3 regions of the Brevibacillus sp. HD3.3A genome follow, and region 2 is predicted to be linked to each of the others. Evidence: riboswitches for the same ligand, from Rfam matches in the RefSeq annotation. Region 2 holds a riboswitch; each other region holds the start of a gene.

Region 1 (2,264 bases), 840 kb from region 2:
TTTGCTTAATTTTCGACCAGTTGCTGCTCTGGCTCGATATGAATATGAACGGTATTGATTTTGTGTACACGTCTCATGCGTTCTTCGATGTGTTCGGTGATGGTGTGGCTTTCTACCACATTGAGATGCGGCTCCACATGGATCACGACGTCAACCAGCACGCTGCTGCCGTGGTAACGCGCTTTAATATCGCTAATATCTTTTACTCCGGCGATGGACGAGATCGTCTCTTTCAGTTCCCCCAACTCTTCTACGTCAAAGCCGTCGGTCAAGCGATGGGTCGCTTCCCGGAAAATATCCCACGCTGTTTTCAGGATGATGACTCCGACTACCAAAGCAGCCAGCGGGTCAAGCCAGTACAGCTGGAACTGCGCCCCCGCAACGCCCACAAACGTCCCGATGCTGACGAAGGCGTCCGAGCGATTGTCAGCGGCCGCAGCCAGCAACGCCTGACTGTTTGTTCGCAAAGCGAGCTGACGGTTGTAGCGGTACACGCCCAGCATGATCGCCGCTGTCGCCAATGCCGTCCAGCCTGCGAGCAAATCCGGTGCCGTCGTTTTTTGATCAAACAGCGAAGGAACCGCTTCCGTCACGACTTGCAAGCCGACAAACAGCATGATGAATGACGCGACCAAGGCCGAAATCGTCTCCGCGCGGAAATGACCGTACGGGTGATCGTGGTCAGGCGGCTTGCGGGCAATGCGCAGGCCGATCAGGACCGCAATCGATGCCACCACGTCTGTCGAGTTGTTCAAGCCATCTGCCATCAACGCTTCCGATCCCGTCAGCACAGCAACTCCTATTTTTAACGCCGAGCAAAAGATATAGGCAATAATACTGACCCACGCGCCCCGTTCCCCTTGCTTCAGATCCGAATATACATCCACACTCCATCACCTCAAAAATCTCAATCACTCCGTTCGCTCAAAAGACAAGAACGAAGCGTCATAAAGCAGTTTCTTTTTGATCGAATTACATCGTAACAGACGCGATTCGTGTGGGTCTACAGAAACAGTTTTAGTCCGATTCATGAGTATAGAGGGGGGGAAAATGTGTTGCCCTGTGGCAATTTTTGTTGGAAACTTTTTCTTGCCAACGATGGGCGTTCTCCGGTATCCTAATCTTGCAATCACAACTACAAACAAGCACGGGAGCTTGGAAATCACCAGGCTGAGAGGATGGTACTGTGCCATCGACCGTTGAACCTGAACTGGGTAATGCCAGCGGAGGAATGTCCATATGACACGACAAGTGACGTGTATCTTTTTGCAAAATACCCGTTGCTTCTCTACTCTCGCGTCTGGCGTCGCATGCTCCCATGCGGCGTTTTTTCGCGACGGGCCTCTTTCGCCTCCCTACAAGGTTCGCGCTTCGTGCAACCACGCCAAGGAGGTTTTTTCATGTCATCCATTTCATCTTTTCCCGGTAGCCGCAAAGTATACGAGGTCGGCAGTCGCCCTGACATCCGCGTGCCGATGCGCGAAATCACCCTTCAAGCAAGCGAAGGGTTGTTCGGCTCTACCCCCAATCCGCCTTTGCGCGTCTACGACACGAGCGGCGAATACACCGCTGACGGATATGTCGCGGACATCGAAAAAGGCTTGCCGCTAGTGCGCAAAGCGTGGATCGAGGAACGCGGCGATACGGAAAGCTATGTCGGCCGGGAGCCACAACTTGTTGACGACGGAATCAGAAGCAGCGAAAAAGCGGTGACGATGCCAGCTTTTCCGCGCGAAGGCTATCGGCCCAAACGCGCTTTGCCAGGAAAAAATGTCACCCAGCTTCACTACGCCCGCCAGCAGATCATTACGCCAGAGATGGAATACATCGCGATTCGCGAAGGAGTGACCCCCGAATTTGTCAGAGCCGAAGTAGCTGCCGGGCGCGCGATTATTCCGGCCAACATCAATCATCCGGAAGCGGAGCCGATGATTATCGGGCGGAATTTTCACGTCAAAGTCAACGCCAATATCGGCACGTCGGCCGTAAGCTCCTCGATGGAAGAGGAAGTGGAGAAAATGATTTGGTCCGTGCGCTGGGGCGCCGATACGATCATGGATTTGTCGACCGGAAAGCACATTCATACGACCCGTGAATGGATCATCCGCAACAGCCCCGTGCCAATCGGTACCGTGCCGATTTACCAGGCGCTGGAAAAGGCCAATGGCAAAGCGGAAGACCTGACCTGGGAAGTGTATCGGGATACATTGATCGAACAGGCGGAACAAGGAGTCGATTACTTCACCATCCACGCTGGCGTTCTG
Region 2 (2,264 bases):
GGCGGAGCGTGTTTTGTCCGAGCGCGATTCGCTAAAAGCCAAGCTCGCCGAAGTAGAAAAACAATTGCTTGAGGTCGAGGTGCGAAAACAGCTCGCCACGGCTGAGCGGGAGGGTGGCGCGCGCGTGATCGCCCGTGTGTTCCCGGACAAATCAATCCAGCAATTGCAGCAGTTTGCCCAGTTGATGGTCGCGGAAGCTCCAGATGCCGTCTGCCTGCTCGCGGCTGCAACAGACGACAAAACCCAGCTTGTGTTTGCACGCGGGCAAGAAGTCAATGTCGCCGTGAATCAGCTGATCAAAGACACCTTGCCATTGATTGCCGGAAAAGGCGGCGGCAACCCGGCGATGGCCCAAGGCGGCGGACAGTCCAAGCCGCATGCTGACGAAGTAATTGCCCACGCGCGCAAGCTGCTTGCCCAGCTGCTGGCTTAATACAATGCGCAAGCCATAACGACAATGCAAGGAGGAGTCTATCATGTTCTGGAATCCCGGAGACAAAGTCCGCGTCAAACAGCGGACAGGAGAATACATCGCCGAAGTGCTGGAAATTCACGATACAAAACTTTTGGTCAAAGTGCTGGCGGTGACGAAGTACCCGCAACAGGGCGATCTGCACACTTCCTATGAAGTAGACGTGCCGCTGTTCCACCAGCGTCCAGCGCTTTCTTATCTGGAAAAATTCATGGCCCCGGTGTCGGCAGTGATGCGTTACAACGGCGAGGTGCCCGAGTACAAAGAATCTGTGCGCATCGCCATGGAGAGCGAGATGGACAAGCTGAGAAAAATGGCGGCTTGGGCACAGCGCTGCCTGACGGAACTGGAAGCAATGCACAAGGAAACCTTTACAAACCCGAAATAGAGTGGTACTGTAATACTCGAACGTAAGACAATTGCATAGGTTTACTACCAAACGGGGGCCGAGCGTCGTTGGCTGAGATTGTAACGAGTGTGTTACTGACCGTTGAACCTGACCTGGGTCATGCCAGCGGAGGAAGAGGTATATGAATCGATTTCACTAGGGCGGTCGTTTGCGAGATTTTTCGCAGAGGATGCGCACCAGTTGATGAGATCAACTCAACCATCCCACGGCGGATGGTTTTTTTATTCCATCTGTCCGTTTGGATACGTATACGGCTTCCACCGTTTGACTGGAGTGACTTCCGGCAGGCGAGGGAAGCCGTTTTTTGTCCCTCGGCAAGTGCCACCAAGAAGGAGGAATACAATGGTTGTTGTGCTGAATGGAAAAACAGCAGAGCTTTCGGCCGAAATCAATACGGTTCGCGCTTTGCTCGCTTCGTATTCCCTGCAAGAGAAAATCGTGGTCGTGGAGCGCAACGGAGAAATTATCGACCGCTCCCTGTATGAACAAACGCCGATTGCCGATGGAGACCGCATCGAAATCGTTCATTTTGTCGGAGGAGGATGATCATCATGGATACTTTGAAAATTGGACCTTACGAGTTTCGCTCCCGTTTGTTGCTCGGGACTGGAAAATTCGCAGACTTGGAAACGCAAGGGAAAGCGGTGGAAGTGTCGGAAGCGGAAATTTTGACGTTCGCCATTCGCCGACTGAATTTGGAAAATCCGCAAGAACCGAACTTTTTGGAACAGCTCGATCTGAAAAAATTCACTCTGCTGCCAAATACAGCAGGAGCCTATACAGCCGAGGAAGCGGTGCGCATCGCCCGCCTGGCGAAAGCGTCCGGCTTGTGCGACATGATCAAGGTAGAGGTCATCGGTGACCCGAAAACATTGCTGCCTGATCCGATCGGCACATTGGAAGCGTCGAAAATTTTGGTCGAGGAAGGCTTCATCGTGTTGACTTACACGAACGACGATCCGATTCTCGCCAAGCGCTTGCAGGATGTAGGCGTTCATGCCGTCATGCCAGGAGCGTCGCCGATCGGTTCTGGCCAGGGAATCGTCAACGAAAACAACTTGCGCTTCATCATCGAGGACGCCAAAGTGCCGATCATCGTCGATGCGGGAATCGGTTCTCCGGCAGATTGCGCGAAAGCAATGGAGCTGGGCGCAGACGGTGTCTTGTTGAATACGGCTGTTGCTCTCGCGGACAATCCGGTTTTGATGGCAGAAGCGATGAAGCTGGGCGTAGAAGCGGGACGCAAAGGCTTTTTGGCAGGACGCATCCCGAAAAAACGTTACGCGCAAGCGAGCAGCCCGGTGGAAGGGATGATTGAGTAGCGTGGATCGTCTGACAGAAGCGGTAGAGTCGATCGCCAATCGCAAGGACGAGCTGTTCGCC
Region 3 (2,264 bases), 2.0 Mb from region 2:
GTACAGGTTTTTTTCATCCTGCATGGAAACTCCTCCCCTTCTGGTGCTCTTTATTACCATATACATGTGCCCATGGGGAGGTGTTCCGGTTTGCAGGCAAGACTAGCCCATTTTATGTGCGCTGACGTTTTCTTCTGTTACGAAGCGCGCAGGCAAAAACGGGACGAGCTGCTCCCGCTCTCCTTTTTCCAGATAGTCCGCCATCCACTTCGCTGTGGCGGGCGAGAGCAAAATGCCGTTGCGGAAGTGCCCTCCGGCAATCGCCAGCCCTTCCCATCCTGGCACTGGTCCAAGCAATGGCTTGCCATCCGCCGTAGCTGGCCGCAATCCGCCCCACGCCTCCAGAAAAGCGGCTGAATGCAAGGCCGGAACGTACGGCATGACCCCGTTCAGGATGCTGGCTAACCCCGCCATCGTCACTTCGCGCTGAAAGCCGCTCTCGTCTTCTGTTGCGCCAAGCACGATTTTGCCGTCTTTTTTCGGCGTCACATATCCCGTCGTGCCAAAAATGACGGTGCGCAGCGGAATGCCGACAGAGGAAACAGCGGCAATCTGACCGCGAACCGGACGCACCGGAACCGACACACCCAGCAAGTCCAGCATGACACCTGCCCACGCTCCCGAAGTGATCACCGTATGCGCGGCGCGCAACGGCCCGAGCGAGCTGTCCACGCCAACTACTTTCCCGCCTTTTACCGCGATGCCGCTCACGACACAGCCGGAATGCAGCACAACTCCTTGCAGCTTGCACGCCGTCACCAAAGCGCGAAGCAACATGCGATTGTTGATGTGCCCCTCGTACGGGGAGTAAATCGCTGCCTGCGCTTTGTCTGTCAACAGCGGCTCCACTTCCGCCAATTGCTGCCTTTCCGTCAAAAAGTGCACGCTATGCCCCGCGTCCTTTTGCCAGCGAAATTTCTCTGCCAACTGTGCTTGCTCGCCATCATCGAGCGCGACTGTGAGCAGCCCCTCCAGGCTGAGCTGTACATCGCCCCCGGTAAACTCCTCCAGCTCTTGCGCCCACTGCGGATAATAAGCCAGCGACGCCATGCCGAAATCGAGCATGGGACCGGGCGCTGTAAACTCCTTCAACGGCGCGAGCATGCCCGCTGCTGCCGAGGACGCCTGTCCGCCCCATTCTCCTTGCTCAACCAACGTGACGCCCATCCCTCTGCGCGACAATTCATACGCCAGACTTAAACCGATAACTCCTCCACCCACTATGAGACAATCGCCCACGTTTTTCTCTCCTCGCTGTTGTGATCTCTCTCCTGATCCAAGTTGAACAGGGCAACATACAAAAAGCCCACCCGTTCCCAAGCAGGAAAAGGTGGGCTTCATACGCCGTATAGCCAAAGAAAAAAGCGCTGTTCGCCGGCAACCGTATCCCTGCGCCGGCATGATCCGGATCAGGTGCAATGGGTCGACGGTCGTATGCTTCCATCCTCTCAGCCCCGCGTGAAGGACTCCCCAAGTTGCTTCTTTACATATTCATTTCACCAACCAAGTATAGTCCTCCTGGCCGCCAGTGACAAGATGCTATACGCTCAATCCTCGTCTTTTACATCGTAGCTCTCCGGAACCGTCTCATGCCGCGCTGCCTCCTCGAACTCGCGGAGCTTGCGCATTTCTTCCATATGATGGTTGAACTGTTCCTTGTTGATGACGTACTCGTAGCCGTCGTGCAGAGCGCGAATCTTGCCCTGGTGAATCTTTTCCAAAATAAACGTTTCCGGAAGCTCCAAGTACGCTGCTGTCTCTTCCACGGTCAAATATGTCTTGTTATCGCGCAATCTTGCCTCCAATTCCGCTTTCTGCTGCTCGAATCCAGGTTTGCCCAAAAGGGCGAACATGTTGGCCTTGTACGCCTCCACCCCGGGCTGGTCAAACGGATTGACGCCCAATAAATAGCCGCTGATTCCGCACGCCTTTTCAAAAAAGTAGATCAAGGCCCCGAGGTGATACGCTGTCGCCTCTGGCATCTCGACAAGCAGGTTCGGCACGCCGCCATCCACGTGGGCGAGCACCGTCCCTTCGAAAGCCTTTTTATTGACAAATCCCATCCGCTTGCCGGACAAAAAGTTCAGTCCGTCCACATCAAGCGGGTCTTCTTCTACCGTGACATCGATGGCTGGCTTGTTTACGGTTACCACTGTCTCGAACAAGTGTCGCATGCCGTCCTGTATGTACTGCCCCAAGGAATGCAAGTCTGTGGAAAATTCGGCAGCGGCGGGAAAAATTCCTTTTCCATCCTTGCCTTCCGA

The links. A riboswitch is a leader RNA that binds a small molecule or an ion and turns the genes downstream of it on or off. The one in region 2 is predicted to bind thiamine pyrophosphate.
Region 1: linked by a shared signal. The riboswitch ahead of thiC (phosphomethylpyrimidine synthase ThiC) and the one ahead of thiS (sulfur carrier protein ThiS) in region 2 are both predicted to bind thiamine pyrophosphate.
Region 3: linked by a shared signal. The riboswitch ahead of thiO (glycine oxidase ThiO) and the one ahead of thiS (sulfur carrier protein ThiS) in region 2 are both predicted to bind thiamine pyrophosphate.

The regions. Positions count from the first base shown of each region.
Region 1 covers NZ_CP085874.1:3,746,039-3,748,302, forward strand. Annotated here, with positions in the region: gene HP435_RS17225 (cation diffusion facilitator family transporter) at 6-887, opposite strand; TPP riboswitch at 1,138-1,249, shown strand; gene thiC (phosphomethylpyrimidine synthase ThiC) at 1,401-2,264, shown strand, end outside.
Region 2 covers NZ_CP085874.1:2,909,664-2,911,927, forward strand. Annotated here, with positions in the region: gene HP435_RS14335 (alanyl-tRNA editing protein) at 1-433, shown strand, start outside; gene kapB (kinase-associated lipoprotein KapB) at 477-860, shown strand; TPP riboswitch at 902-1,012, shown strand; gene thiS (sulfur carrier protein ThiS) at 1,224-1,427, shown strand; gene HP435_RS14350 (thiazole synthase) at 1,433-2,203, shown strand; gene HP435_RS14355 (acetylornithine deacetylase) at 2,196-2,264, shown strand, end outside.
Region 3 covers NZ_CP085874.1:914,525-916,788, reverse strand. Annotated here, with positions in the region: gene HP435_RS04670 (LSm family protein) at 1-24, opposite strand, end outside; gene thiO (glycine oxidase ThiO) at 103-1,239, opposite strand; TPP riboswitch at 1,367-1,483, opposite strand; gene HP435_RS29230 (excisionase family DNA-binding protein) at 1,548-1,766, opposite strand; partial or broken gene HP435_RS04660 (glucose-6-phosphate isomerase) at 1,788-2,264, opposite strand, start outside.